DNA from 2 places in the Thermanaerosceptrum fracticalcis genome. Region 1 is predicted to be linked to the other one. Evidence: a T-box and tRNA genes for the amino acid it is inferred to sense, from the RefSeq annotation. Region 1 holds a T-box; the other holds one or more tRNA genes.
The links. The T-box of region 1 lies ahead of BR63_RS15620 (valine--tRNA ligase). A T-box ahead of a tRNA ligase gene usually reads a tRNA of that ligase, here a tRNA-Val.
Positions count from the first base shown of each region.

Region 2: it has a tRNA-Val gene. The T-box ahead of BR63_RS15620 (valine--tRNA ligase) is inferred to sense a tRNA for this amino acid. The anticodon was not compared.

Region 1 covers NZ_CP045798.1:3,059,154-3,069,597, forward strand. Annotated here, with positions in the region: gene lonB (ATP-dependent protease LonB) at 1-174, shown strand, start outside; gene lon (endopeptidase La) at 471-2,813, shown strand; gene yihA (ribosome biogenesis GTP-binding protein YihA/YsxC) at 2,794-3,414, shown strand; gene BR63_RS15605 (DMT family transporter) at 3,616-4,476, opposite strand; gene BR63_RS15610 (ABC transporter substrate-binding protein) at 4,547-5,587, opposite strand; gene BR63_RS15615 (TIGR04086 family membrane protein) at 5,774-6,271, shown strand; T-box leader at 6,362-6,579, shown strand; gene BR63_RS15620 (valine--tRNA ligase) at 6,797-9,439, shown strand; gene BR63_RS15625 (bifunctional folylpolyglutamate synthase/dihydrofolate synthase) at 9,444-10,444, shown strand, end outside.
Region 2 covers NZ_CP045798.1:1,350,294-1,360,737, forward strand. Annotated here, with positions in the region: gene BR63_RS07130 (FAD-dependent oxidoreductase) at 1-231, opposite strand, end outside; gene BR63_RS19490 (stalk domain-containing protein) at 481-1,851, opposite strand; gene BR63_RS07140 (zinc ribbon domain-containing protein) at 1,887-2,600, opposite strand; gene BR63_RS07145 (Nif3-like dinuclear metal center hexameric protein) at 2,662-3,774, opposite strand; gene BR63_RS07150 (tRNA (adenine(22)-N(1))-methyltransferase) at 3,750-4,457, opposite strand; gene BR63_RS07155 (hypothetical protein) at 4,608-4,817, opposite strand; gene BR63_RS07160 (gamma-glutamyltransferase) at 4,821-5,084, opposite strand; tRNA gene BR63_RS07165 (tRNA-Val) at 5,416-5,491, opposite strand; tRNA gene BR63_RS07170 (tRNA-Ile) at 5,500-5,574, opposite strand; gene rpoD (RNA polymerase sigma factor RpoD) at 5,638-6,768, opposite strand; gene dnaG (DNA primase) at 6,758-8,587, opposite strand; gene BR63_RS07185 (deoxyguanosinetriphosphate triphosphohydrolase) at 8,807-9,850, opposite strand; gene ppdK (pyruvate, phosphate dikinase) at 10,003-10,444, opposite strand, start outside.

The DNA of each region.
Region 1 (10,444 bases):
CCCAAGGATAACTGGCAGCATATCTTTAGGGATATGCGGGGCATTGAAGTTATTCCTGTGGAGAACCTTGAAGAAGTACTGGATTTAGCTTTAATCGGTCCTCGACCGGGAAAAAATAATCACACAACGTGGCAGTCGCCCACTCCTCTACAAAACAGTTTTATGTGTCTCTAAGACGCAAGCCCAGCTTGCGTCTTAATTTGTGCATTAAATTATTGGCGAAATACCCCGTTTTGTGGTAAACTTTGCCTTGTACCAGTAAGAAAGTATAGGTTTGAGGGAGGCATAAGTGCAACTAAGGCTTCCGCCTGCGCCAAGGCTTGCACCACGGCACAAGTCTCGCTACGTCGCGGTGCTCCTAGTCTCGCTATGGCGCAAGCCAAGTTTTCTTTAAAAAATTGAAACTACAGAATATAAAAGAAAAGCCTGAGAGAAAATAGTTTTATGATACAGTTGGAGGTGTCGCTACAATGGAAATGCCGCAAAAAAGACAAAGGGTCATTCCACTCCTGCCTTTGCGAGGGGTTTTAGTTTTTCCTTATATGGTTATACATCTGGATGTGGGAAGGGAGAAGTCCATTAGCGCTTTAGAGGAGGCTATGATTGGGGACAGGGAAATTTTCCTGGCTACGCAGAAAGATGCCCAGACAGATTTCCCCGGCCATGATGATATATATGCAGTAGGGAGTGTAGCGGAAGTCAAACAACTCCTAAAGCTTCCAGGCGGGACCATCAGGGTTCTGGTGGAAGGCTTAAGACGGGGAGAAATTGTGGAGTACCTGGAAGATGAGCCCTTCTACCGGGTGATAATTACGGAGTATGACGAAGTGGTGGAAAAAAACCCGGAGATAGAAGCCTTGATGAGAAACCTCATCTATCTCTTTGAACAATACGTAAAATTAAGTAAGAAAATTGCTCCGGAAACTGTAGTTTCTATTATTACTATTGAGGAACCCAGCCGCCTGGCTGACCTCATTGCCACTCATTTGACCTTAAAAATCACGGAAAAGCAGGCTATCCTGGAAGCTCTCGATGTGAAAGTCCGCCTGGAGAAACTCAGTTCCATTCTGGCCAAAGAAATTGAGATCCTGGAACTTGAGAGGAAGATTAATGTCAGGGTCCGCAAGCAGATGGAAAAAACCCAGAAAGAATATTACCTGCGGGAACAGTTAAAGGCCATCCAGAAAGAGCTGGGGGAACGTGATGAACGGGGTGCAGAAGTGGATGAGTACCGGGAGAAAATCCAGGAAGCCCAGCTTCCTCCCGAGGTGGAGGAAAAAGCTTTGAAAGAACTGGAGCGCCTGGAAAAAATGCCCCCGATGGTGGCAGAATCCGCCGTAATCCGCAATTACCTTGATTGGCTCCTGGCCATTCCCTGGAACAAACAGACAGAAGACCGGGTAGATGTAAAAAGGGCTGAGGAGATCCTTAACCAGGACCACTACGGCTTAAAGAAAGTAAAAGAGAGGATCTTAGAGTATTTGGCAGTGAGAAAATTGACAGAGAAAATCAAGGGGCCTATCATTTGTTTTGTGGGACCGCCCGGTGTGGGTAAAACTTCCCTGGCCAAATCCATTGCCCGTTCTCTGGAGAGGAAATTTGTCCGTATGTCTCTGGGAGGTGTGCGCGATGAGGCCGAAATAAGGGGACACCGTCGTACTTATGTGGGTGCCCTGCCTGGCCGGATCATCCAGGGACTGCGTAATGCCGGAACCAAGAACCCGGTCTTCCTACTGGATGAAATAGATAAGATGAGTATGGATTTCCGGGGCGACCCCTCTGCCGCCTTGCTGGAAGTATTAGACCCCGAGCAGAACAATACGTTCAGTGACCACTTCATTGAAGTTCCCGTTGATCTTTCCCAGGTCTTATTTATTACTACCGCCAATGTGGCCTACAATATACCCCGTCCCCTCCTGGACAGGATGGAACTGATTCATATTTCCGGCTATACTGAGGAGGAGAAAATGCACATCGCCCAGAGATATCTCCTCCCCAAACAATTAAAGGAGCACGGTTTAAAAGAAGACCAGCTGGATATCAGCAACAATACCATCTTAAGTGTTATTCGGCACTATACACGGGAAGCGGGTGTGCGAAACCTGGAGAGGGAACTGGCGGCCATCTGCCGTAAGGCGGCCAAGATCATTGCCGAAGGCTCCCAGAAAGCAGTGACTGTGACCAGCCGCAACTTAGACAAGTTTTTGGGGATACCCCGCTACCGTTATGGTATTTCGGAAAAAGAAAATATGATTGGGGTAGTGACAGGCCTGGCCTGGACGGAAGTAGGCGGAGATATTCTCAATATAGAAGTTTCAGTACTGAAAGGAACCGGTAAACTGCTGTTAACGGGAAAACTGGGTGATGTGATGAAAGAGTCAGCCCAGGCCGGTTATACTTATGTCAGGTCCAGAGCTGCGGAACTAGGGATTGAAGAAAACTTCCACGAGAAGTATGATGTCCATATACATGTACCGGAAGGGGCCATTCCCAAAGACGGGCCCTCCGCAGGTATTAGCATGGCCACAGCCCTTGCCTCGGCCCTCAGTAACAGAAAAGTCAAGCGGGAGATTGCTATGACCGGGGAAATCACCCTAAGGGGACGGGTGTTGCCTGTGGGCGGTATCAAGGAGAAAGTACTGGCGGCCCACAGAGCCGGAAGCAGAATCATCGTTCTACCTCAGGAAAACAAAAAAGACCTGGAGGATATCCCGGCTAACATTAAGCGTGGCTTAGAATTTGTCCTGGTAGAAAATATGGACGAAGTTTTAAAAATTGCTTTGGAGGAGAAAAATGAAGATAACCACAGCTGATTTTACCATCAGCGCTGTGAGTCCTAAGCAGTACCCCGCATCTCAGGACCCGGAGATTGCCCTGGTAGGCCGTTCCAATGTGGGCAAATCTTCGTTAATTAATAAGTTTCTTAATAGAAAAGGCTTAGCCCGTACCAGCAGTCAACCAGGGAAAACCCAGACCCTCAACTTCTACCACATCAATAAAGCCTGGTACTTTGTGGACCTGCCTGGCTATGGTTTTGCCAGGGTGTCTAAAGAGTTAAAAGCACGCTGGGGAAAATTTATTGAGGAATATCTTAGAGAGCGCCGGCAACTGGTGGGTGTCATCCAGATTATCGATATCCGCCATCCTCCTACTAAAGACGATCTTGCCATGTATGAATGGCTGGTACATTACCAGTTACCCACTTTAATCGTGGCCACAAAGGCCGATAAAATATCCCGGGGACAATGGTTATCCCATGTTAAAACAATTAAAACTGAGTTGAAACTAGATTCCCAAGTACCCTTAATTGTCTTTTCTTCCGAAACGGGTACGGGGCTGGAGGAGTTACACCGGTGGGTTGAGGAACGGATGGACCGCTGCGCCGATTACCGAAGAGCGACTTCTGACTTCTGACTTCCGACTACTGTACTGATATCCTTACTGGATTTGCCCACTATAAATGAAACAGGCAGGTACATGAATAACCCGCCTGTTTTTTTATTTTTCTTTAAGAATATATTAATGACATATCTTAGCTTCAAGAAAGAACAGTAAGACTAATCATTAGAACATCGGAAATCGGATAGCGGAAGTCGAAGCGGCGCAGCCGCATATTTATTCCTTCAGTTCGGCCAGGAGCATACCCGTTAAAACGAGGGCAGCTCCCCATACAGCCTGGCCGGTAAGAATTTCCCCCCCGAAATACCACGCGAAGAAGGCCCCGAAGACGGGCTCTGTGGCAAAGATGATGGCCGTACGGGCGGGGGAGGTATATTGCTGGACCCGGTTTTGAATAAGGATGGCCAGGGAAGTAGCCGGGATGGCGGTTAAGCCTAAGGCAATCCAGAGATCTTTTCGCCAGGTGATCTGCCAGGTTTCCTGGGGAAGGAAAAAAGTAAGTATTAAACTTAATAAGGCTACGAAGCCTATCTGAGTAACGGTCAGGATGGTTGTATCCTGATGGGGGGCAAAGATACCGATGGTGATAATGTGCAGGGCAAAGGAAACGGCGCAGAGAAGGATCAGCAGGTCTCCCGGATGAAAGCTTAAATGTTCATCCAAAGTCATGAGACCCAGTCCCAGGCTCGCTGCCAGGGCTCCACCCAGCACGTAAAGATTGGGATATTTCTTGCTAATAAAGATACTGAGAAGCGGTACCAGCACTACGGATAAACCCGTAATAAAACCAGCGTTGGCAGCGCTGGTATACTGGAGTCCCACTGTTTGAAAGGCGTAACCTCCGAAGAGGAATAAACCGATAATAACTCCGGCCCTAAGATTGCGCCTCTTTAAAAGTTCCTTTTCAGGCCTGTAAATAAGAAGGAGAAAGAGAAAAGCCAGGGTAAAACGGATGGTAATAAAAACAAAGGGAGAAATGCCACCCAGGGCATTTTTTACGGTAATAAAGGTGGCTCCCCAGGTAGCGGCCACGCCCAGTAAAAGTAAATCAGCCTGCCATGGGGCAAGTTTAGTCATCTATTCTGTCCCTCCTCGCTAACACATATATTTTTCCATAGGCCGGGGAGGGAGTCAAGATACAAGGTTTTTAATTGGTCCGGTACTTATCAAGGGCTTTCCGGGCAAAGGTATTGTCTATTAAACCATTGATATTTAGTTTGGCGTTAAGTTCTTTACTTTCCAGCATGAGTTTCTGGATTTTTTCCATACCGGTTTCACTGACAAGGGGAGTATCCGGCCATAAGCCCAGGGTCTTGTAACGGCTTATTCCCCTTAAAAGGGTACTTTCTTTTTCCTGGGGGAAATATTTTTGGGCGATTGCCTGGAGTTCCTCGGGGGAATGCATGTTGGTCCAGTGCAGTCCCCGCCAGTAGGCATTGAGAAACTTTTGGCAGAGGGCACTGTGTTTTTTCACATATTCGGGAGTGGCCATTACAGTAGCATAGGGTAAAGCATCTGGAAAATCATCCGCCGAAGATACCACTAATCCCGCATTCTCTTTTTCTAACCCAGAAGCCCAAGGTTCCATGGCCAGGAGGTAATCGCCGGTTCCTGCCCGATAAGTCCCGGTGAAGGTCTTGTAATTTAGATTTTGGATGATATGAACGTTAATCAGAGGCTTGAGGTTTTGTTTGCGCAGCGTCTGTTCAAAAATCATTTCGGGGAGAGAGCCTGCGCTTTCACCGATTACCACCTTGCCCTTTAGTTTCTGCCAGTGGAAAGGTTCTTCTGCTTTCCGGGCTACTAACATATGACCGTTTTTTTGTATTAACTGGGCTAGATGAATGGTTTCTTGCTTCTTCTTTTGCTGGAGATAATAAAAACTTAGCTCCGGTCCCGCCAGGAGGAGATGGGTTTCCCCGTTAAACAGTTTAGTATAGCCCGTATTACTGTCCCAGGCGGTTTCCAGGCTAACGTTCAGTCCCTCGTCCCGGAAATAGCCAAGCTCTATGGCGGTATAGAGGGGAAGAAAGACCAGGGAATGTACCACTTCCGTTACTTTTATATCAGCAACCGGCACATCTTTTTTCGGTAAGGGGGCAGGTTCCGTACTGCTGCAGGAGCAGGTGGCTGTTAACAATAATAAGAGAATAAGAATGCATATGGCCAGTCTGTGTTTAGACACCATACCACCTCCGGATAAATAGACTTTAATATACTTTTTATTTACAAGGAAAAAAGTATATGCCTGTTTTATACCAGTCCGAAAGTATAAATTCGTAGGGCACAAGTCTCCGTACAGCAAGGAAATGTCATACCATGGCACAAACTGCATAAGTATTAGCTAGGTATTCTAGACCGGAGGGGGATTGGTATGAGGAGGGACCTAAGGTTTTGGCGAAAGATTAAACAAGTTCCCGGTTCTTTACAAAGGTTTTATGAGGGACCGGAATACGGCTTAGAGTTAAAGGCTGTCTGGCTGGGTTTCACCACGGCTTTGGGTGTCTGGTTTTGTGCCGTTTGTCTTGGTTTGTTATGGATTATGCTAAAGGGAGCAGGTTCGTACTGGTTTGGGGCTTATGTCTACCTGGTGGGATTACTGGGAGTATTTTTAGGAGGATTGTTCGCCGGCAGCCGGGTCAATAAAAAAGGGTGGCTCCACGGTCTCTGGGTAGGGGTGCTCTTGGGTATGCTGGGGATTATCGTTAATCTGGAACTGGCACCCCAGCTTCTTTCCCTGGCCAGTATGGGCAGGCAACTCCTGGTTTGGTCCCTGTGGGGTCTTACCGGTGGCTATATCGGCAGTTTATTGCTCTACTGGCCGCAAAAAAAATCCATATCCCGGAAGGAGAAAAGACCGGGCGCCTGGTAGAGGTGTAGGCTCACGAGAGCACCCTGCCGGGCTTGTTCCTTGACAAAAGATATGTAAATCGCTAACATAGGAAACAAGGACAAAAACAAGAGAAAACCGGCGCAAGGGAGTAGTAGGTCTATATCCTTTCAGAGAGGTGAATCCGCGGCTGTAAGATTCACTAAGGCAAGTATAGGCCCAAGTCGCCCTGAAGGTGCGGTATTGAACTTCAGTAGATACCGCCGGGTAAGCCCGTTACAGCAAAAGATGAGAGCCCTTTACCGGGAATTAAGGTGGTACCGCGGAACAGCATCCCTTCCGTCCTTTTTTGGAATGGAAGGGATTTCTATTTTAGTTACTAGTTACTAGTTACTAGTTATCAGTTACTAATTACTAGTGAATAATAGCCCTTCTCACCACCAGATTTTTCCGGAATTAGACTTTCTTCAAAAAAAAGCAAACTTAGTAAATAGTTTTAGGGAATTCATCAATAAACACTAATAACTAGCAACTAGCAACTAGTAACTAATCAAGGAGGTAATACTCATGAGTACAAACTTGCCTACTACTTATGATCCTAAGAATGTTGAAGAGAAGTGGTATAAGGTCTGGGAAAACAACGGGTATTTTCACGCCGAGGTTGATAAGACCAGGACGCCCTTTTCTATTGTCATGCCCCCGCCCAACGTTACAGGTTCCTTGCACCTGGGACATGCCCTGGACAATACCCTGCAGGATATCCTCACCAGGTGGCGGCGCATGCAGGGGTACAACACCCTCTGGCTGCCGGGTACCGACCATGCCGGGATTGCCACCCAGGCCAAGGTAGAGGAGCAGCTGGCCAAAGAAGGATTTAGCAAATACGACCTGGGCCGGGAAAAATTCTTAGAAAGGGTCTGGGATTGGAAACACCAGTACGGGAACCGCATCACCCAGCAGCTCAGAAAACTGGGTACATCCTGCGACTGGCAGCGGGAACGCTTTACTCTGGATGAAGGGTGTTCCAAAGCCGTACAGGAAGTCTTTGTCCGCCTTTATGAAAAAGGACTGATTTACCAGGGTAACTATATCATCAACTGGTGCCCCAAGTGCCAGACCACTATTTCCGATATCGAGGTTGAACATGAACCGAAGATAGGTAAAATCTGGCATATCAAGTATCCTGTTATCGATTCCGATGAATACATCGTGGTGGCTACCACCAGGCCGGAGACCATGCTGGGTGATACGGGCGTAGCTGTGCATCCAGAGGATGAGCGCTACCGTCACCTCATTGGCAAAAAAGTCATGCTGCCCCTCATGGACAGGGCTATTCCCATTTTTGCCGACGAATATGTGGATAAAGAATTCGGCAGCGGCGCTGTCAAAGTAACCCCCGCCCATGACCCCAACGATTTTGAAATGGGTTTACGGCACAATCTGGAACAGGTAGTGGTCATGGACCGTGAGGCTTTTATGAACGAGAATGCCGGCAACTACCAGGGCATGAGCCGTTATGAGGCCCGGGAAAGGATTGTCCAGGACTTAAAAGCCATGGGTCTTTTGGTGAAGGTGGAAGAACATGAACATGCCGTAGGCCAGTGCTACCGCTGTGATACCGTGGTAGAGCCCATGATCTCCAAACAGTGGTTTGTCAAAATGAAGCCCCTGGCCGAACCGGCCATCCAGGCCGTTTTAGACGGTAGGACCAGGTTTGTGCCTGAAAGGTTCACTAAAATTTATTTGAACTGGATGGAGAATATCCGTAACTGGTGCATCAGCCGCCAGCTGTGGTGGGGCCATCGCATTCCCGTCTGGTACTGCCAGGACTGTGGAGAAGTCATTTGCGCCAAGGAACCCCCCACATCCTGTAGTAAGTGCGAAAGCTCTCGTTTGGAACAGGATCCCGATGTCCTCGATACCTGGTTCAGTTCGGGGTTATGGCCTTTTTCCACCATGGGCTGGCCGGAGAAAACCGGGGAACTGGAACATTTTTATCCTACTTCGGTACTGGTGACGGGCCGTGATATCATATTTTTCTGGGTAGCCCGCATGATCTTTTCAGCCCTGGAGTTTATGGAAGATGTTCCTTTCAGGGAAGTCTTCATCCATGGTTTGGTCCTGGATGCCCAGGGCCGCAAAATGAGTAAATCCCTGGGGAATGGGGTGGATCCCCTGGAGGTCATTGAGCAGTACGGCGCCGACACCCTGCGCTTTATGCTGATCACCGGCAATACCCCGGGTAATGACCTGCGGTTCCAGTTTGAACGGCTGGAGGCAGCCAGGAACTTTGCCAATAAAATCTGGAATGCCTCCCGGTTCGCCTTAATGAACCTGGCTGATTATGAAGGAGATGACTTCCAGCCTGAATATACCCTGGCCGACCGCTGGATTATGAGCCGTTTCAACCGGGCCGCCAAAGAAGTGACCCGGAACCTGGAACGTTATGACCTGGGGGAAGCAGGCCGTGTCTTGTACGAATTTATCTGGAATGAATTCTGCGACTGGTATATCGAACTCATTAAGCCGCGCCTTTACGGCAAGGAGACGGAAAGCAGCAAGCGTACGGCCCAAATGGTCTTAGCTCACGTCTTACGTAAGACTATGGAGCTTTTGCATCCTTTCATGCCCTTTATCACCGAAGAAATCTGGCAGCACCTGCCCCACCAGGGAGAGACCATCATGCTGGCCCCCTGGCCTGCCCTTGAAGAGGGGCAGTTTGATGAAAAGGCCGAAGAAGACATGATTGTCATTATGGAGGTTATTAAAGCCATCCGTAACTTAAGAAGCGAAATGAATGTTCCACCCGGAAGGAAAGCGGAACTCATTCTTATGGCTCAAAATGACAGTATAACCAAGGCCTTACAGACCGGGGAAAGCTATATCATGACCTTAGCGGGGATCTCCCAGTTGGAAGTTGTTCCAATTAACCCCGTTAAGCCGGAACATGCCGTTACAGCTGTAGTGAGCGGTGTAGAAATCTACCTGCCCCTTAAGGGCCTGGTTGACGTGGAGAAGGAGTTAGCCCGCCTGCAAAAAGAACTGGAAAACCTTCATAAAGAGGTTGCCCGCCTGGCAGGCAAACTGAATAATCCCGGTTTTGTGGAGAAAGCGCCCAAGGATGTTGTGGAAAAGGAAAAAGCCAAACTCCTCGATTACCAGTCTAAGAAAGCGGCCATTGAAGAGAGAATGGCTTCACTGGGGGGTTAGTTTTATGGAATATGCCCGAGCGCTGGAGACTATAGCCAATCTTACGAAGTTCGGTATCAACCTGGGGCTCTCAAGAATAACAAAACTTCTGGCCTTGTTAGGCAATCCCCATGAGGCAGTTCCCGTTGTCCATATTGGAGGCACCAACGGGAAAGGTTCCACTACCGCTATCCTGGCGGCGGTGTTAAAGGAAGCGGGCTACAAGGTGGGGGCTTATACCTCCCCCCACCTCATTTCCTATACTGAGCGATATATGATCAATGGTAACCCTATTGCCGAAGAAGAGTTTGCCCGGCTGGTCAGTGAAGTGGTTCCTTTATCTGAACAAGTGTATACCTCTACCGGTGAATACCCTACGGAATTTGAGGTGTTAACGGCTTTGGCTTTCCTCTACTTTTACCGGGAGAAAGTCGATATACTCCTCCTGGAAGTAGGCATGGGCGGGGACATTGATTCCACCAACGTGGTCTCTTCGCCTCTTTTATCCATCATTACCAATGTGACCCTGGACCACCAGGATTATCTCGGTCCCACACCCCGGGAGATTGCAATAAGAAAGGGCGGCATTATCAAGAAGAACCGTCCTGTGATTACAGCCGCCCAGGATGAAGAAGTACTTAACGTACTGCGTTCTATAGCCCAGGAAAAGAGGGCTCCTTTGTGGGAAGTATTTAAAGAGGTACAGTGGGAAAAGATCAGTGAGGATGAGATAGGCCAGACTTTCCGGGCGCAGACGAAGGAGCAGGATTATGGGGAGCTTTATCTGTCTCTCCAGGGTGACCACCAGCTTGTTAACGGTGCCACAGCCCTCCTGGTCCTGGAAGTCCTCCAGGCCCAGGGATGGAACATTACCCGGGAAAAGATTAAAAAAGGTTTTGCTGCCGCCGCCTGGCCCGGCCGCCTGGAAATCATGGGTCATGATCCCCTGGTGGTCATAGATGGAGCCCATAATGCCGCGGGAATGGAGGCTTTGTCCCGCTGGCTCCGGAATAAACGTCCTCATCA
Region 2 (10,444 bases), 1.7 Mb from region 1:
TACTTTCTTAAAGAACTGGACGTCACGGGGAACACCTACGGGCGTACTCCACAGTTCCTTGATATCATGCACTTCGTCGGAAATGTAATATGGCATACCACAACCGCCATAGGAGAGAATTTCTCCCTTTTCAATAATGGTAATTTCCGCATCCAGGTCTAAGCGGCGCAATCTCGCTGCAACCTTAGGTCCACATGCAACCCCGCCAATAATCACATACTTGTTGGTCATAAAAGCCCCCCTCTGCTAATATTTACAATCTGTATTCGTTTATATTATAAACATTTGTTAAATTTAATTCATCTCTATACTAAACCTATTTTGAGCATACGTCAACAATAATTACATGTCCACTTCTCCACTGCACCCGTTAATGACTGCGTGAGCCTCTCCCGCCTACGCTTCGCTTAGAGGCGGGAGTCCTCCGGGCGGATTATGATATCAAAAAAACTGCCGGTAACCGGCATTGAGGGAAAAAGATTAAAAGTTGAGATTGATCACTCTGATATTACTATCCCAGTTAACTTGTACCCCCAGGGCTTCGCCAATAAAGCGCAGGGGCACCATGGTCCTGTTGGCAATAATTTGGGGCGGGACATCCAGGACTACATTTTGTCCGTTTATTTGTGCATTGGTGCTCCCAATCTTCAGGGTAATTGTTTTAGAGGCTGTCCTGGCTGTTACGGTTTGGGAAGCTTCATCCCAGGATACAAGAGCCCCCAGAGTACTGAAAATGCCCCGCAGCGGTACTAAAGTACGTCCTCCGGCAATTACCGGTTCGACATCATAAATAAGGGGCAGTCCTTCCAGGTAAAGGGTTACCGGTTCCCGGTCGGCATCATAACTGGGGGGAATCTGGCTTTTGGTTAAGGTGATGGTGAAGTATCCTTCCAATTTACCATTATAGTAACTGTAATAAACCCGGTAACTTTCTGCCTCGCTTTCCTCTGCATAACGCAGTTCATTTAATCCCGTCAACCTGCTGTAATCAACGGTAGGAACCCCATTATAGAGATATGTATAAGTGGGATCAGCCGGTATCCAGCCATAACCAGGCAGGTAGTATTCCACCCACATATGACCCGGAAGCTTCTGACCGCTTTCGTCGGCAATAGTCACCTGGGGTTGGCTTATAGTTCCCATCCACCCGGCCACAGTGCGGCTTGGTACCCCTACAGCCCGCAGAAGGGCTACCATTAAATCAGAGTAATCCTCACAGACCCCGATCCCTGTTTGCAATGCGGAGAGAGCCCCCTTATTGGCAGGATCTGTGGGTTTATCGGCATAATGCATATGGCTGTTCAAAAAAGCAAAAATCTTTTTGGCTTTAAGAAAAGGATTGGTTTCCCCTCCGGTTATCTCCTTGGCTTTCTTGATGATTAGGGGATTATCGCTCTCGATGCCCGGTGCCGGCTTCAAATAAGGAATCAATGCCGGCTCCAGGGGCTTATAACTTTCTATTTTCCCAGGATCAATGGTAAAACTAATCTTACCCACGCGGTAAACTTGCTGGATACTTAAGCTTTTTTTTTCACCTGGCTTAATAGCCGCAATATTAAACTTACCGGTGCGATTGCCTTTCAGGTCTGTAGTGATTTCCAGGGGCTCTTGTGAGTATTTGGTGGCTATCAAATGGGAATAGGGCATGTTTTTCGTTAAATAGACATTGGGTAATGTTATGGCAAGATTAATATCCCGGGCAGTCGATGTGCCCACGTTTTTAAAGTAATAAGTAGTGGTCACCTGGTAATAGGTTTGATCTTTTATGCTATAGGATAATTCTGCTGCCTGTACATGAAGAGAGATGAAAAGTAAAAAGATTAGAATGATTATTGTTGCTCTTTTTTTCATGCTGTCCTCCACTTAACTCAGCTAAAACTAGGTGCTTAGGGAATGTTTATTAAAATTCTCCCGCAGTTGTCGCAGCGCTGTAAAGTTTTACCCTCTTTGATGCGCAGGACTAAAACCGAGGGGATACTGATGTGGCAGCCTGAACAAGTCCCCCCTTTGATTTTTGCCACGGCATTCCTGGGAAAACGCCTTTCCGTTTCCGTATAAAGCCGTAATGTCTCAGGACTTAATTGCTCCTCGATTTCCTCCCTCTTTAGTTTTAGTTCGGCAAGTTTAAAATCCAGCTGGCTTACGGCTTTCTTATACTCCTTCACACCCTCGTTATATTCTTTCTTCAGGGATTTAATAATTTCCTTCACCTGCTCTTGTTTCTTCTTGAGGTTTTCTATCTCATTCAGTACCTCCATGTAACGGTTTTCACTCTTATTCACTTCTTCTTCCATTTTGATCAGAGATTGCTGTAAACTTAATAATTCTTTTAAAGACCCGCCTTTGGCCTGGTACAACTTATCCTTACTTCCCTGGGCCTGTTTGGTGATCCTCGCTACTTCTGTATCAAGCTTGGTAGCCTTAGCCTCTGCCCCGGCAAGGAGGTTACCCAGTTTGCTGCTTTCTTCTTCCGCTCTTTTAATGCTGTCCTGCAGTTGTTTTAAGCGAACCACCAGAGACTTTAATCCTTCTTTTTTCTGCAGGACATACTCTTCCTGGGCGATTGCTTGCAAATCCCATATTAATCTTGCTTGTTCCATACTACCTCTCCTCTCTTGATGATCTTAAAAAAAATAAAAGGACAGGAAATAACTTCCCATCCTATAAATAACGAAAAGGATCTGTATTGATCCGGGAAACAAAAACCTGTACATCCTCCTTAGCCAGCTGCTGGCGGAGGAAATCGGCCAATACATCAACAACAGGCTGTTCTGTGGCAAAATGGCCGCCGTCCACCAGTGCCAGGTCCTGAGAAAGAGCTTCCTGGGCCTCATGGTACTTGATATCTCCAGTTAACAAAACCTGGACACCGGCAAAAACGGCCTGGGCAATAAAAGAAGCGCCGCTTCCCCCGCATAAGGCAATTTTACGGACGGTTTTATGCAAATCGCCGCAATAACGGACATGAGATATCCCCAGGGATTCTTTCACGAGTTCAATAAAATCTGCTAGGGATAAGGGTGCAGCCAAATAACCCACTCTCCCCAAACCTGCCTGCTTACCGGGGTTGGCCAGGGGATAGATGTCATAAGCCACTTCTTCATAGGGATGTGCTTTGAGCATAGCTTTCACGACTTTAGAAAGAATTTCTTCCGGAACAATGGTCTCCAGGCGAATTTCCTCAACATATTCCAGTTTACCCTGCTCACCGATAAAAGGATTGGTGCCGGACAAGGGCCGGAAAGTCCCCGTGCCTTTTAACTGGAATGTACAGTCGGAGTAATTACCGATCCACCCTCCTCCTGCCACAGAAATGGCCTCACGAACCTTTTCCACGTAATCCAGGGGCACGAATACCACCAGTTTAAAGAGTTTCTGCTGCCAGCCGGAGGAGAGTATTGTTACATCCTGGAGCTTGAGTTTTTGGGCCAAAACATCATTTACACCACCCCAGGTCGAATCCAGGTTGGTATGAGCAGTATAGAGAACCAGCCGGTTTTCCACAATCCTGGCAATAAGGCGGCCCAAAGGCAAATCAGTCCTGATGTTTTTAAGGGGTTTGAAAAGGGGCGTATGGTGCACAACAAGCATGTCTGCGCCCAGGCTGAGGGCTTCATCAAGGACTTCTAGGTTCAAATCCAGGGAGACAAAAATCTTCCTTACCTCCTGGGCCGGGTCGCCTATCTGCAGGCCGATATTATCCCAGTCCTCGGCCAAGTATTTGGGTGCAAATTTTTCAATTAACTGTGCTACTGTTTGGCAGCGAACAACCATTCCTGTAACCCCTTTGCCATGTGGATTTTTCTCGTAAATTCATTTACTTTTACTCTACTCTCTTGATTTTGAGATTTCGCCAACTGCTTGAGTATTTCCTGCATCGCTTCTATATCTTTCTGTAAAACTTCCTGCAGTAAAGGGTGTCTCATCTTGATTAAGAGAGGCCCATAATGAATTTCTTCTTCCGTGAGGGCCGTTCTTTCCCCTTTTTCCGCAGCAATTACCACAAAAAGTCTTTTATCTTCGTAAATAATATCCTCTCCGGTAATCACCCAGTTATGCTCCGACAGCCACCTGCGAACTACGTCAGCTCCGTTCATGGGCTGGAAAATCATTTTTTTCAGTTTTTCCACTACTTGAGGAGAATTCTCTAAAATGTCCCTGCCGGTACTTCCTCCCATCCCGGCAATAATCACCACATCTACCTCACCCGGCATAAGCGCTGTCAGCCCGTCGCCCCGCCGTATTTCTACCTGTTCCGCCACATTGTAGGCCCTCACGGTACGGCAGGCCGCCTGGTATGGTCCTTCATGAACATCCACGCCTATGACAAAGGAAGCAATCCCTTCTTTCACCAAATAACAGGGGAGAAAAGCATGGTCCGTACCGATATCTGCCACCCTGGAACCCTGCGGCACCAAACGGGCCAGGGCCAGTAAACGCTGGGATAAATTGAGCACGTTATTACCTCTTTCTTTCAATGAAGTAGTACACCACTACCCTGAAAGTAATCCTCAGAATAAGGAATTTGCCATAAAAGTTCCATATTGGAGCATAGCGAAACAGACTTTGCGAAGTGAGGATGAAAAATCAGAGGGGCATTCATATGGTCAGACCCCACCCTCAACATTCCATAAATGGAATGTTGAGGGTGGTCTGATTTCGACGACACAGGATGTGCCTAATGCCGCCAGTGGCCGGATGCCATAACTGGCGGCGAACCTTAGTTTTTCTTTAGTCTGTTCTATGCGGAGATTCTGGAACGAGGTGGAAAATTCTTTCTCTATCTTCTGGGCGATAGTTCCCAGGTAAAAGTCCATTAATCATCCTGGCAGATGATATCTCCGGGACGGGAAACGCTGCCCCGGGGTAAAAAATTTTTTTTGCAGTTCCCGGTCCTTTTGTAGTATATCACTATATTTGCGGATAATTTCTACCAGGTGATGACTGGCTGGGAAACCCTGGGCATAATCTATGGTCGGGGCAAATAAATATGCCAAACTCTTGGTGGCGAATCGCTCATAAATTTCCTGCCAGGCGTGGACACAACCGGGTACAGAAAGAAGACATCCCCGCCCATGCCGCAAGCATAGGGCTACACCACATTGAGAACGACATTAACCGTAATGGCAGCTTCCATGGCATTAAACCATACCAAGTTTACCCATGACCACAGGACGATGCATAGAGATCCCCCTCTAGTCTACCCGTTTTACCCGTTACCCGGCTTCATCATGCTTATTATATCATAAAAAAGTCTTAATTTAGGGTCACGCTTGCGTAAGTGCATAATTACTTCACCAGTTGATAAATGACAGAACATTGTCGCAAACAAAAGCAATGCGACAGTAGAACCGTCCCCGTTGTCGCGCACAAAAAGCACCATGCATGAGCATGGTGCTATGTTTTGTTTAAAGATGGTGGGCGATGACAGGATCGAACTGCCGACATCCTGCTTGTAAGGCAGGCGCTCTCCCAGCTGAGCTAATCGCCCAATTTAGTTGGTGGGCCCACCTGGGATCGAACCAGGGACCAACCGGTTATGAGCCGGTTGCTCTACCGCTGAGCTATAGGCCCGGTCAATCTCCATCGGAGACAATGATTATTGTATAATAATTTTCCGCAGCGGTCAATAGTAATTTAATCCAAATAATCTTTTAATTTGCGGCTGCGGCTGGGGTGACGAAGTTTTCTTAAGGCTTTGGCTTCTATTTGCCTGATTCTTTCCCGGGTAACGCCAAATTCCTGGCCTACTTCTTCCAGGGTGCGGGCCCGCCCGTCATCGAGACCAAAACGTAAACGGAGGACTTTTTCTTCCCGGGGAGTTAATGTCTCCAGAACTTCTTCCAACTGTTCCTTGAGGAGAATAAAGGAGGCCGCTTCGGCAGGTGCCGGTGCATCTTCATCCTCAATAAAATCGCCTAAATGACTGTCTTCTTCTTCGCCAATGGGCGTTTCCAGGGATACAGGTTCCTGGGCAATTTTTAGAATTTCCCTCACCCTTTCCACAGGAATATCCATCTCTTTGGCGATTTCCTCAGGTGATGGCTCCCGGCCTAACTCTTGCAACAATTGACGTGAAACCCTAATGAGCTTGTTGATGGTTTCCACCATATGCACAGGAATACGAATGGTCCGGGCCTGGTCAGCAATGGCTCTGGTAATGGCCTGCCTAATCCACCAGGTAGCGTAAGTACTGAACTTATAGCCTTTCCGGTAATCAAATTTTTCTACCGCTTTGATTAAGCCCAGGTTACCTTCCTGGATCAAATCTAAAAACAACATGCCCCTACCTACATAGCGCTTGGCGATACTGACCACAAGCCGCAAGTTGGCTTCAGCCAAACGACGCTTGGCTTCCTCATCTCCCTGCTCCATCCTCTTAGCTAATTCCACTTCCTCTTCAGCTGAGAGCAGGGGAACCCGGCCAATTTCCTTTAAGTACATGCGTACAGGGTCATCAATGCCAACACCCTCAGGTACGGAAAGATCAATTTCAATCTCCCCATCCTCAACTTCCGGGTGGTCATCCATAACCTCCGGCTCATGTGCATCGCCGAAAGATTCAATATCAGCAGAATCAGGCACCACATCAATACCCATGGAACCGAGGTGTTCATAAACCTCGTCTATCTGTTCAGGGGTCATTTCCACACCCTGTAGAGTATCCATTATTTCACGGTAGGTTAAAATACCGCGTTTTTTGCCTTTCTGGATAAGTTCTTTCACGCCATTAATTTTTAGTTGTTCTATGTCTTTTTCAGTTTTCAAACCCATTCCCCCCCTTCCGTAGGGTAGCTATTAATCTCTGTTTATGGATAACCAATTGTTGGATGTGAGCCATCAACTCTTGGGATTTGCTGATATCACCCTTTTGTTCACATTGAATCATAAGGTTGCTTTTTTCCTGGATTTTTCTATTAATATATTCAAGTTCTAAAATTGTAAGACAGTCTCTTAAGGCACGTTCCCAATCTTGGGGCAGTTCATCGGCCATCAGTATTTCTGCCAGGATTTCCTGGCTTTCTTTGGCTTCCAAAAAGGCCATTAAATCATTGGCCTTTATATTATGACCAGCCTGACGCATAACTAAATTCAGCTGATAAATTTCTTTTAAAGAATTATGGGTAAAAAGCTCTATCCCACCGGCTTCTTCAATTTGCGGGGTGATTTCCGGAATCTCTACTGCCAGGCGGATGAGAGTTCTCTCCGCCTTTGCGGTGGCCGAAACGGCAACGAATTTATTCTTACTCAATTTGAGGTTTCTATCCCCTGTATTTGGCCCAGCCTCTCCCTGCTGGTATTTCCTGATCTCGGCATGAATAGCTACCTCGGGAAAGCCAAGCTTATCGGCCAACAACTGGATAAAACCTTGCCTGGCTACGGGACTCTGTACCTTATGAAGGTCGGGTATGAGTCCCTGCACCACCTGGATTTTACCATTTACGGTACTAGCATCGTATTTTTCCAGCATTTTCTGCAGTTTATATTCTAAAAGGGGGAGGGCTTCCTGTATTCTTTTTAAAAATGCCTCTCTACCCTGTTTGTTAAGAAATTCATCGGGGTCTTTGCCGTCAGGTATGGTTACGACGGAAACATGACAGCCTAATTGCCGGAGAATATCGAGGCCCCGCAGGGTGGCCTCCTGTCCTGCACTGTCGGCATCAAAACAGGTGGCGGTATTATAGGTGTAACGCATCATCATTCTAGCCTGTTCAGTAGTGAGGGCTGTACCCAAAGTCGCCACAGCATTACTAATCCCGTGCTGGTGAGCAGTGATTACATCCATATAACCTTCCATAATGATGACCTGATCCTGAGTGCGGATGGGTCCCTTGGCTAGATTCAGACCATACAGAAATCTCCCTTTACTAAAAAGCGGCGTATCCGGGGAATTTAAGTACTTAGGTAAAGAATCATCCAATACCCGGCCGCCGAAGCCCACGACACGTCCTCGTTCGTCACAAATAGGAAACATCAACCTGTTACGGAAACGGTCAATGAGATTGCCATTTTGGGCTTTACTTGCCAATCCCAAAATAAGCAGTTCCTCAGGTAAAACCTTTTTATCCAATAACAAACGGGTTAGCTGGTCCCAAGCTTGTGGGGCGTAACCCAGGAGGAATTTTTCACAACTATCTTGGCTCAGTCCCCGCCTCTCCAGATAAAGCAGTGCTTCTTTACCGGCTCCTTCAAATAAGAGGCGATGGTAATATTGTGTCACAAATTCATTGATTTCATAGTAGCGCTGCTTCTTCTTTTCTTGCCTGGCTTTTTCAGGTGAAACGTCATTCTCGGGCATGGTAATCCCGCAGCGTTTGGCTAAATACAGTACAGCTTCGGGATAGCTGAGACTATTTTTTTCCATGAGGAAAGAAAAAACGTTGCCGCCTTTACCACAGCCAAAGCAATGGTAAATTTGTTTCTGGGGTGAAACCACAAAGGAAGGAGTTTTCTCCTGATGGAAAGGACATAAGCCAATAAAATTGTTGCCCTGTTTTCTTAAAGGTAAATATTCACGGATAATTTCCACAATATCTACCCGGTGCCGCAGGTCACTTATAAACTCTTCGGGAATTCGTCCTGACATGACCCGGTCACCACCCCATCATCAGTTGATATTGTTTTCGCCATATCTATTATTTTTTCCTGCTTTTTCGCAAAGTTTTAGACTGAAAGGAAACCTAGAAATGAATGAAAACAATTGTCATTTATTCGAGAAACACAAAGAAATTCCTTCTTTTTTATTAGAAAAATAGTATTAAATTGTTTTTACCTATTATTCTTGCATTACTTGTAAATTATTCCTTTAAAATTTCGCCTTCAGTAAGGAGCGGGGTAAAATCAGGTCCTTAAACACAGCAACACAGTAGTTATCAGTCATACCGGAAATGTAGTCGGCAACTCCCCGGTCTACGCCCTCCTCCCGGGCAATCTGCACGTAAAAATCAGGCATTTTCTCCGGGTTTTTCCGGTAATAGTTAAAAACAAACTCCACCACATACATGGCTTTTTCTCTTTCCAAACGGCAGAGCGGTCCTTTATAAACATGCTCAAACATAAACTTGCGGAGCCCCTGTAAGGCCCTATCCACCCTGGGCCCTAACGTTATCTTAAGTTCTCCCTTCTCAAGTTTTTTCCTGCTATGCTCGATCAAATCCAGAACCAGGGTAGCTATACGTTCACCATGGCTGTGTCCCAGGATTTCCAGGTATTCCCCGGGGAGATCTTCTTTCGTTAAAACACCTGCCCTGATGCTGTCGTCAATATCATGCTGGACATAAGCAATCTTATCTGCGTAGCGTACAACCTGACCTTCCAGGGTAGCGGGAACCTGCTCTTTGGTAGCAAACCCGCTGTGGTGTAATACGCCATCCAGTACTTCCCTGGATAAATTGAGGCCGCAGCCTCTTTTACCCTGTTCAATCCGGGTAAGTACCCGCACACTGTTTTCATTATGGCGAAAACCACCCGGCAATAACATATTAAGAACCTCTTCCCCCGTATGGGAAAAGGGAGTATGCCCTACATCATGACCCATGGCAATGGCTTCGATCAGATCCAGGTTTAAGCGGAGAGCAGCCCCCACGGTTTTAGAAATCTGATTCACTTCCAGGGTATGGGTTAAACGGGTGCGATAATGGTCATTCTCGGGAGAGATATAGACTTGCGTCTTATGTTTTAAACGCCGGAAGGATTTTGAATGAATAATACGGTCGCGGTCCCTCATATAACAGGTACGCAAAGGATCAGGTTCTTCGTCAATGACCCGGCCGCGGCTGTCACGGGAGCGCATGGCGTAGGAAGCAAGGGTCAATTCTTCCAGCTGCTCTATTTCGTCGCGTATGGACATAAAGCCTCCACCACAAAATAATCTTATTTCTTAATTACACTAAAGTCCCCCAAAATCCTTCTTTTTAGTAAAGCATCCACAACTCAAAATCCCCCGGAAAGCGGGATGGGAGAAAAATGTGTTAGGCCCCACTTAACAGTGGGGCCTAACTTCTAGCCATGTTTGATTTTAGCCTGGGCTGCAGCCAGGCGGGCGATGGGCACACGGAAAGGAGAACAGCTTACATAATCCAGGTTCAACAGGTGGCAGAATTCAATGGAACTGGGTTCCCCCCCGTGCTCACCGCAGATACCCACCTTGAATCCTGGCTTTTTCTCCCGGCCTCCTTTAACGGCCAACTCCATTAATTTTCCTACACCTTCCCGGTCCAGGACAATAAAGGGATTGCTGGTAAGAATCTTTTTCTCCAGGTAATGGTTCATAAACTTCCCTTCGGCGTCATCACGGCTGAAGCCAAGGGTTGTCTGCGTTAAGTCATTGGTACCGAAGGCAAAAAAGTCAGCGACTTCCGCAATTTCTCCCGCTGTAAGACAAGCCCTGGGCAGTTCAATCATAGTCCCTACTGTATATTCAAACTTCAGCCCTGTTTCTTTC